DNA from 2 places in the Agrobacterium sp. DSM 25558 genome. Region 1 is predicted to be linked to the other one. Evidence: riboswitches for the same ligand, from Rfam matches in the RefSeq annotation. Region 1 holds a riboswitch; the other holds the start of a gene.
What was found. Region 1 has a riboswitch for cobalamin ahead of bluB (5,6-dimethylbenzimidazole synthase). Riboswitches for the same ligand answer to the same signal wherever they lie in the genome.
Positions count from the first base shown of each region.

Region 2: linked by a shared signal. The riboswitch ahead of DSM25558_RS16830 (ABC transporter substrate-binding protein) and the one ahead of bluB (5,6-dimethylbenzimidazole synthase) in region 1 are both predicted to bind cobalamin.

Region 1 covers NZ_FMUD01000001.1:27,671-32,832, forward strand. The annotation lists gene DSM25558_RS00160 (carboxymuconolactone decarboxylase family protein) at 1-478, opposite strand, end outside; gene DSM25558_RS00165 (phospholipase D family protein) at 563-2,065, opposite strand; gene DSM25558_RS00170 (hypothetical protein) at 2,179-2,370, opposite strand; cobalamin riboswitch at 2,471-2,652, shown strand; gene bluB (5,6-dimethylbenzimidazole synthase) at 2,726-3,412, shown strand; gene DSM25558_RS00180 (DUF2865 domain-containing protein) at 3,614-4,774, opposite strand; gene DSM25558_RS00185 (NADP-dependent malic enzyme) at 4,894-5,162, opposite strand, start outside.
Region 2 covers NZ_FMUD01000019.1:76,774-81,935, reverse strand. The annotation lists gene DSM25558_RS16835 (glucose/quinate/shikimate family membrane-bound PQQ-dependent dehydrogenase) at 1-1,310, shown strand, start outside; cobalamin riboswitch at 1,456-1,682, shown strand; gene DSM25558_RS16830 (ABC transporter substrate-binding protein) at 1,870-2,901, shown strand; gene DSM25558_RS16825 (FecCD family ABC transporter permease) at 2,904-3,923, shown strand; gene DSM25558_RS16820 (ABC transporter ATP-binding protein) at 3,920-4,717, shown strand; gene DSM25558_RS16815 (pseudoazurin) at 4,714-5,160, shown strand.

The sequences.
Region 1 (5,162 bases):
AAAAGAAGCAACGGGCGGCAGCCGCTGCCACGATATCGAAAATTTCCGCATCGGTCAGAGCGTGGGTTTTCAACGCGTCGATGTCAGCTTGCGTGATTGAGGTCGCGTCTCGCACCACTTTGGTCGCGAAGATCATGATGGCGCGTTCCTGCTCGTTCAAAGGCGCATCATCCGCACCCTCAACGATGGCTTCCAGTTCGTTACCAGATACGCCGTCCCGCACCAGCACAGCGCCATGGGCCAGCATGCAGTAGGACGAGCGAAGTTCGCGCGCTGCAGCAAGCGTTACCAGTTCATAACGTCTAGGCTCGATATTGCCGCGCAGGCTGACGAGAAGCGCGCTCCAGCTTTCCATCACCTCGGGGCGGTGGCCGAATGCAAGATACATATTCGGGAGATATCCGTAAGTGTCCTTGGCACCGCGATACATTTCCGCAATCTTGCGGCTGGCGGTCGGCTCTGGCGGGGCGATAAACATGGGCTTCTCCTGCATTTCAACTCTTTCTGAAATGCGTGAGCAGCCGATTGGATCAGTTCAGCAGTCGCTTTTTCTGCAAAAACATCAAAGCTGCGATTCCAGAGGCAGCAATCCCATCGCGATTACCAGTGCACGGCGACTAAAGCTGGCATAGGGTTCGTGTGTATAATGGCGTGGTTCGCCTTTCACCAACCCTGTCCATACCAAACGCCGCCGCTCGTTCAGCGTCAGTTCGAAACTCATTTGTCGGCTGATTTCGTCCGCAAAGATGTCGTCCATCGCTGTGACGAGGCCAGGCGATGAAAACAGGACGCCCATCTCTGTGTTCAACGACATGGAGCGCGGATCGAAGTTCAGCGAACCGATAAAACCAATTTCCCCATCTCGTGTGAAGGCCTTGGTGTGCAGGCTCGCTTGGCCTGAGCCTCTCAGCGAGAAGGATTTGTGCTGGTCTGCAAGCGAGCGCAACTCATGAATCTTCACATTATTGACCAGCAACGGTCTGCGATAACGCGAGTACCCGGCGTGAACTGCGGCCACATCGGTCGCGGCCAGGGAATTCGTGAGGACGTTGACGGATACGCCCTCCGCAGACAAACGCGAAAGCGTTTCGACGCCTTTCTGGCCAGGAATGAAGTAGGGCGAGGTGATCTTGAGCTGTCGCTTTGCGTCTTCCATGATGGGAAGCAGGGTTTCCATCAGAAAATTATGACCGCTCCTGCGCTTTCCTGCCGCCTTTTCCGGTGGATCTGCTACCACTTGGGCGCTTTCGACCCAGTGAAGATTGTCCGACATCAGGAATTGGCCAGAGTAATGCTGGCTTTCCACCTGCTCGAGATAGGGCCGTGCCGCTTCGCCGGAGGCCAGAAAGTCCATACGGCGGCGAAGTTTTGTAAGCTTGCTGGGCCTGCGAGACAGCAGCGACTTGACGGGAACGGCGACGGCGCTGTTCCAGTAATCGTCGAAAATCTCCTCAGCTTCCGCCACACATTGACCGTAGGCGATGACATCGAAATCCCGGAAATTCGCCTGTTCCGCAGCGTCGAAATAGGCGTCGCCGACGTTGCGCCCGCCGACGATCAGAACCCGGCCATCCGCGATCCACGCCTTGTTGTGCATACGCCGGTTCACGCTGCGAAACCGGAACACCATCTCTATGCCGCGCCTGAAGACGTTCTCACGCGCCTTGGTAGGGTTGAACAGGCGCAGTTCGATATCGGGATGGCTATCTATGGCATGGAAGGCACGGTCGGAGATGGACACGCCAAGATCATCCAGCAGCAAGCGCACTCGTACGCCGCGGTCGGCAGCCGCTATCACCTCACGCATGACGAGCTGGCCGGTCAGATCAGCATTCCACATGTAGTACATGAGGTCGAGACTACGCCCAGCCGCTCGCGCTGAGCCGACCCTTGCGGCAAAAGCGCCGACATTCGACTGAATTAGGGAGAGGGCGTTGGGCTCGGCGTGATCACGATGAATGTCTGCCCAATGGCGATCCAGCGGTGTTTTGTCATCTTCTTTGGGCAGAGCAGCCGATGCGATCTTGATGATGATTTTGTCACGATGACGCGTAGCCAATGCCATACCCGCGACGATGGCGAGCACGATAAGAATCGCAATAGCGACGGTGGCATTCACAGCGATGGTATCACCCGCATCTTTTCATTGAATAAGTATGGTCAGATATCTGGTCTGGATCAATGGATTTCAATGCTTCGCTTGTCGGCCTCTTCCTTGATGATGTCTTCTACGAGCTGTCGCTTCAGGGCCGGGTCGCCCAACATGTAGTCTTCTGCGATTTCAAAAATGGATTTTGGGTTCTCGGTTTTCTTCAGCGTATCGAGATCCTGTCCGATGCGTTGGCGAAGTTCGGCATAATTGTCCATCATGTGTCCTCCATTGTGCAGGGAGAATGCGGTAACGGGGTGGAGGGTTCCGGTATCAATTGGCAAATGACACGGGATTGTCTTGCTTCTTCGCGTTTGCCTCGCGATAACGCCTGTATCAGGTGCCTGCCTTGCGGCGGGAGAATCGGGAACGCGGTGAAATTCCGCGACGTGCCCAACGCTGTAAGGTGGACGCGTGTTGCCATAGGCCACTGAGAAATCGGGAAGGCGGCAACATGCGAGCGAAGCCAAGTCAGAAGACCGGCCTGATGCAATGGACCGACCGCATGGACAGCGCAAGGTTTTTCGAGATGCTGGGCGCACACGTCTCCGGCCTCGGCATTGTTGGGGATTGACGATGCGACCTGATGACCTACAGCGTGGGCTTGTGCCAGCGCATGAATTTTCTGACGACCATAAGAGCGCCGTCTACCGCGCCATCGAAACCCGCCGCGACGTGCGGGACCAGTTTCTGGCCGAGCCCTTGTCCGATGCGCTGGTAGAAAAGCTTCTGAGGGCTGCCCATGCGGCGCCGTCTGTCGGCTTCATGCAGCCATGGAATTTTACACTCGTGACCGATGAAGCTGTGAGGCAGGGCGCGTGGGAGGCATTTTCCCGCGCCAATGCGGAGGCGGCGGACATGTTCGGGGAGGACCAGCAGGTTCTTTACCGCAGCCTGAAACTCGAAGGCATCCGCAAGGCACCGCTATCGATCTGCGTGACCTGCGACCCGACGCGGGGCGGCGATGTGGTGCTGGGGCGAACCCACAATCCGCGCATGGATGTCTACTCCACCGTCTGCGCCATACAGAATCTGTGGCTGGCGGCGAGGGCCGAAGGCATCGGCGTCGGGTGGGTCAGCATTTTCCACGACACCGATATCCGGGATATCCTCGCCATTCCCGAGTACATCGAGATCGTTGCGTGGCTGTGCGTCGGCAAGGTCGATATGCTCTATGGCGAACCGGAACTAGCGGTCAAAGGATGGCGGCAGAGGCTGCCGTTGGAAGAGCTCGTGTTTCGGGATCGTTGGGGTACACGGTAAGATATTCTGCGGTGTTTCTGATGTCATGGCCGCCTCATTCCTGTGCTTGTCACAGGAATCCAGTCAGCCCAAGTCCTTGGGTTGAACAGGGTCTTTCGCCGCGCAGACGCGCGTTAGCTGGATCCCTGTGATAAGCACAGGGATGAGGAGAGGTAGGAGTGTGCATTCCCGTAAAACCGCCTCACCCTTACGGACGATGTTCTACTGTTGCTGCGGCTGTGCGCCCTTCAAAGCCGGATTTTTCAGATCGATGCGGCTCGTTTCGGCGGGCAGGAACTGCGGGCCGACGATGCGGACCTTGCTATTGTTGGGATCGTAATCCCGCTCAGGAACAGGCTCTGCCTTCTCCACCGGTTTCGGCTCCGCAGGCTTGATGTCTGCGGGTTTCGGTATTGTGTCACTCTTCGGTGACGTAATAGTCGTGATGCTCGACATGTCCTGTGACGGGGTGGATTGTGGTGCTTTTGCCTGATCTTCCTGCTTTTTCATCTCGTCGTGATAGGCGGCCATGTTGCAGCTGCAGGATGGCGGGCGGCTGGTGCTTGGGCTGTTGCGGTAGGCAAAGGCTGTTGGCATGGAGGCGTAGGGTTGGCCGGTTTTGGCGGATACCATGTCCGAACTTTCCTGGCCTTCAAGCGAATGGTAGAACAGTTCGGTCTGGGTGCCAGGGCACATGCGCTCGCATTGAGCGGCCTGAGCGCGGAAATCCAGCGGCGTAGCATTCGAGGAAATCGGGAAGAACGCGCCGTCGCAGGTTCTCACGCAGAGAGTTCTGAGGCCACCTTGCATGGGCATATCGGGCGAGGGGCGGTAGTCCTGATTGTCTGGGTTATCGAAGGGATCCGCCGTCCCGCCCATATTCTGATCTTGCGATGGGTCAGTCGAGGTGAAGGATGGTGGTTGCTCATCGAAGCAACCTTGCGCATCCAGTGCCGCCATGATGCGTTCGTGGTTGTCCTGTGCATTATCATCGCGCTGCGAGGCCAGCATGCGGTCTCGATCTTCCGAAATCATGTCGCGATCGGATTCAGCCTGAACCAGCGCATCGCCGATTTCGCCGCAGAGCTCAGCATTGGGATTGCCATAGACGATGACGCTGCCCGAGGAGCAGCCGTAGCCGCGCATATCGTTCTTGATCCGGCGAATGAGAATATTCTGTTGCGCTAGCGCATTGGCGTATCGCCGCACCTCGGCGGTGTTGCCGATCATGCGGGTTGGCTGGGTGAGCTGCTGGCGCAGCCCGTCACAGACGGCACTGGCCTGCGCCGACAGGGGCGCTGCCAGCATGAGAGTGATAAATGTGCCGATCAAACGGCGGCGGCGCGGGATCAATGGTCCGTCCGTTTCCTGCCCTGCCATCATGCAGGTCATATCCTGTTGATCATCGTCCGCGGGATGCGAAGCATGTCTATGCGTTCAGGATAACATAAGCCCGTGCCGCAAAGCGGCAAGGGCCAGTTCAAAATTACGTTAACCCGGCCTTACACCGAAGGGTGTGAAGCCTGAACCGTTGCAAGGGCTGCCATGTTGACCACGCCACGCGATGTCACCGTTGGTGACAGGATGTGGACGGGCAGGGCCGAGCCGAGCAGGATTGGGCCGACATGCAGGCCTTCGGTCATGGTGCGGACAACGCCGAGCGTGATGTTGGCCGAATCGAGGTTCGGGAACACCAGAAGATTGGCTTCGCCCGACAAGGCGCTGTTGGGCATGGCGCGCTTGCGCAGGATTTCAGACAGGGCAGAGCCAC
Region 2 (5,162 bases), on a different contig from region 1:
GTGCCGTCAACGATAACTACTCGACGCAGGAACAGTCCGGCGTCATCCGTGCGTTTGATGTTGCCACTGGTGCTTTGATCTGGAATTGGGATTCGGGAAACCCTACCCAGACCCAACCGCTTCAATCGGGTCAGACCTATACGACCAACTCTCCCAACAGCTGGTCGGTATTCAGCGTCGATGAAGCGCTTGGGCTTGTCTACATTCCTTTGGGAAATCAGGTTCCGGACCAACTCGGTATGGGTCGGAGCGAGAATGTCGAGAAATATTCATCGTCCATCGTCGCACTGGATGTAAACACTGGGCAGGACAAGTGGGTACGCCAGTTCGTGCATCACGACCTCTGGGACATGGATGTTCCGGCGCAGCCTGTGTTGCTCGACATTACCAAGAAGGACGGTCAGACGGTTCCGGCACTGGTTGGGCCAACCAAGCAGGGTGATATCTACGTTCTGGACCGTCGCAGTGGCGAGCCGATCCTGGCCGTCACGGAAGAAAAGGCTCCCGGTGGCGCGATCCCGGAAGATTTCAGCGCGCCGACGCAGCCGACATCCGCTTTGTCGTTCAAGCCTGATCCGCTGGTTGAAAAGAACATGTGGGGCGTCTCCATGTTCGACCAGCTGGCCTGCCGCATCAAGTTCCATCAGCTAAATTATGAGGGCCGCTACACGCCGCCGTCGCTGAATGGGTCTCTGATTTATCCCGGCAATTTCGGCACATTCAACTGGGGCAGCGTGGCTGTTGATCCAGAGCGCCAGGTCATGTTCGGCATGCCGACCTATCTGGCCTTCACGTCGCAGCTCGTTCCGCGCTCTCAGATTCCGCCACGCGGTCAGGATGAAAAGGGCAGCGAGCAAGGCCTGAACCGGAATGATGGTGCGCCCTATGGTGTCTTTATGGGGCCATTCTTGGGGCCATTGGGTGTTCCTTGCCAGGCTCCGCCATGGGGCTATGTCGCAGGTGCTGATCTGCGCACCGGTGATGTCGCCTACAAACACAAGAACGGCACCGTCTATGACATGACGCCGCTGCCGCTGCCGTTCAAAGTGGGTGTTCCCGGTATCGGCGGACCGATGATCACCAAGGGTGGCGTTGCGTTCCTGGGGGCTGCGGTCGATAATTATCTGCGCGCCTATGACCTGACATCCGGAAAACAGCTTTGGGAAGCACGTCTTCCTGCTGGCGGTCAGGCAACGCCGATGACCTATGCCATGGACAATGGCAAACAATATGTGGTGATGGTTGCGGGCGGACATGGTTCGGTCGGCACCAAGCCTGGTGATTACGTCATCGCCTACACGCTGCCTTAAAAATCTATCGAAAAGTCGATTTCGGAATGGCCGGGGAAAAACTTCCCGGCCATTTTTCGTTGTGACTGCCAGCGACGCCAATTTAGAGCTTGCGATAAAATGTAATAACATTACAAAAGCAATGCTTGACGACTCGTTTCCAATACGTCTATCTGGTTGTGACGGTTTCGAGCGAGTGATCGCAAGGAATAATAGGGAATGCGGTGCGAGCCTTCGGGTTTAATGCCGCAGCTGCCCCCGCAACTGTAAACGGATTGTCCAACCCTTTGGCGCTTTTACAAGCGTCATGCCACTGCGAATCGATATTGCGGGAAGGTGGGTGAAGACGCAAATCCGTGAGCCAGGAGACCTGCCGTCATAAGTTCATTCCAATTCACGGGCGGGGATGCCCGGAGCAGGAGACGTCGTGATTGCATCTTGCGCACCTCAGCGCCTTATTCCATCTGCCATGTCCCGGTTTCAGATCGTCCCAGTGCTGCGTGTTGCGGACTGAAGGTCTAAACATGTTCATACAAGGCTGCCTTTGTGCCGCCCATGACGATCGGGGACTATCGAAACAATGACATTCCATTTCAAAAAGACGATGTGTGCTGCGGCTTTTGTTGTCGCGACAATGGGCGCATCGATGCTTTCAGCGCAAGCGGCTGAAACAACCTATCCTCTGACGATCAAGAATTGTGGTCGGGACGTAACCTATCCGCATGCGCCGCAGCGCACCGCATCGCTTGGCCAGAGCACCACGGAAATTTTGTATCTGCTTGGTCTCGCCGACAAGGTTGTTGGCACCGCCGTATGGATTGGCCCCGTCATCAAGGGATATGAAGACGCCAATGCCAAGGTCAAGCGCCTTGCCGATAACGACCCCAGTTTCGAAAGTGTTCTGGCCACCAAGCCTGATCTCGTCACGGCGCAGTTTCAGTGGCATGTCGGCCCCGAAGGCATCGTTGCCAAGCCGGAGCAGTTCGAAGAGCTGAACATCCCCGTTTACACCTCGCCCGCCGATTGCACCGGCAAGGACAATACCGGTGGTGGCGATGGCGTGCGTCATTCCGTGTTCACGATGGATCTGATCTATCAGGAAATCACTGAACTCGCGCAAATATTCAACGTTCAGGACAAGGGTGAAAAGCTGGTTGCCGATCTCAAAACCCGTGAGGACGTGGCGCGCAAGAAGATCGCGTCTGCGGATGGAAAGCTGTCTGCCGTCTTCTGGTTCTCCAGTGCAGAGCTTGATATCGATCCCTATGTTGCTGGCAAGAACGGCGCACCCGGCTACATCATGTCGGCGCTCGGCATCAAGAATGTCATCGACAGCGACGAGGAATGGCCAACGGTCGGTTGGGAAACCATCGCCAAGTCCGAACCGACTTTGATTGTGGCGGGTAAGATGGATCGTCGGCGCTTTCCGGCAGACGACGTTGTCGTCAAGGAAAAGTTCCTCAAGGAAGACCCGGTCACAAGCCTCATGCCTGCTGTTAAACAGGGCCACGTCGTTGCCATGGATGCGCAGGCCATGAACCCGACGATCCGCACCATCGAAGGCATTGAAGTTCTGGCCGACGCCGTCGTCCAGCTCGGGCTTTCCAAGTAGCCATGCGTGCTTGTTTCATTTTCACCCGTGCCGCTTTGCTGGCGGCCGGGTGTCTGGCCCTGGCGCTCTGGTTTGGAGCGGCAATCGGCGAGACATCCATTCCCATGGATGTCGTCGCCAAGACGGTGGCAAACCGTGTGTTCCATGCGGGTTATCCGCTGGATGCCATCGATGAAGGCATCATCTGGAATTACCGCCTCAGCCGGGCGGTGGTCGCTGCCTGTTGCGGTGCCGCACTGGCGTTGTCAGGCGTCGTCCTTCAGGCGCTGCTGCGCAATCCATTGGCTGATCCTTACATTCTCGGCATTTCGGCGGGTGCATCCACCGGGGCGGTTAGTGTTGCGATTCTGGGGTTCGGTGCCGGCATGCTGACCATGCCACTCGGTGCATTTCTGGGTGCGCTTGTGGCATTTGCCTTGGTCAGTCTGCTTGCCCTGCGCGCAGGTCGCGGAAACAGTGCGATCATTCTGGCTGGCGTCGCGGGCTCACAGTTGTTCAATGCGGTCACGTCTTTCATCGTCACCAAGGCGGCCAATGCAGAGCAGGCGCGTGGCATCATGTTCTGGCTGCTCGGCAATTTGTCAGGAGTGCGCTGGCCGGATGTGTGGCTGGCTCTGCCGGTTACCATCATCGGCTTTGCTGTCTGTCTCTGGCATGCGCGCGCACTGGATGCGTTCACGTTCGGCGCGCAATCAGCCGGGTCTCTCGGCGTACCGGTGCGTCGCGTTTACGTCGTCCTCACTGGCGTATCCGCGCTGATGACCGGTATCATGGTCAGCATCGTCGGCTCGATCGGCTTTATCGGCCTCGTCATTCCCCATGCGGCGCGCATGATCGTGGGCATCCGCCATGGTCGTTTGCTGCCCGTCGCTGCGCTGACGGGTGCAATGTTCATGATCGCTGCCGACATCCTGTCGCGCACCATTATCGCCGGGCAGGTTCTGCCCATTGGCGTCATTACCGCCTTGTTCGGCGCACCCGCCTTTGCGCTCATTCTTAGCCAGCGCAGGAGGGCGATATGATACTTGTCGCTAAAGATCTGTGCTGGTCTGCCGGTGGCGTCGACATCGTCAAGAATGTCAGCCTCGAAATCAAGCCGGGCGAGTTTCTCGGTATTGTCGGGCCGAATGGTTCCGGCAAGACAAGCCTTATGTCCCTTCTGTGCGGTCTCAGAAAAGTGGGCTCGGGCGAAGTCAGTCTCGATGGCAAGGCAATGCAGAGCCTGAACAGGCGCGACGTCGCGCGACATATTGCATTCGTGGAACAACAGGCGGAAACGCAGGAGCGGAGCAACGCGCGTCAGGCTGTGGAACTTGGCCGCACTCCGCATCTTGGGGCCTTGTCGCCATGGTCGGCGCAGGACGATGCCATCGTGGATCAGGCGCTGCGGGATGTTGATGCCGATCATCTCGCCAAGCGCATGTGGCATACGCTGTCGGGCGGGGAGCGGCAGCGCCTGCATATCGCCCGGGCGCTTGCGCAAAAGCCTGACATTCTGCTTCTGGACGAGCCGACGAACCATCTCGATATCGGCCACCAGATCGCGCTTCTGCACCTTGTGCGCAAACAGCGACTGACTGTTGCCGCTGCCCTTCACGATCTCAACCACGCGGCCATGTTCTGCGACCGTGTCGCCGTCATGAAAGGCGGCAAACTCGTTGCCCTTGGCAAGCCATCCACCGTGTTCACCGTCGATCTGATCGGTGATGTCTTCGGTGTCGAGGTGGATGTGGAGCAGGAGGATGGCGACATCTGCCACATCCGCTATCGGCCGCCACGTGATGAGACCTTATCAACATACAGGACGACAAAATGAGCTTTGTTCGAACGCTTTCCGCCGCCGTGTTTCTCACCTGCCTCGCCATCTCTCCGGCGCTTGCGGAAACATTCGAGGTGAAGATGCTCAATCAGGGCGAAAAAGGCTCGATGGTGTTCGAGCCGGATTTTCTGGCATTGAAGCCGGGTGACACGGTCAAATTCATCGCCACCAACAAGAGCCACAATGCCGCGACCATCGATGGTATGGTGCCGGAGGGGGCGACCGGCTTCAAAGGCAAGATCAATGAAGAAATCGAGGTCTCGTTTGATCATCCCGGCTTTTATGGCATCAAATGCTCGCCGCATTACGGTATGGGCATGGTGATGCTGATTAAGGTCGGCGAAGCGATGCTCCCGGAAAGCTACAAATCGGTCAATCATCCCGCCCGCGCAAAACCGCGTTTCGATGCGCTGATTGCCGCGGCCGAGGGCAAGCCCTGATC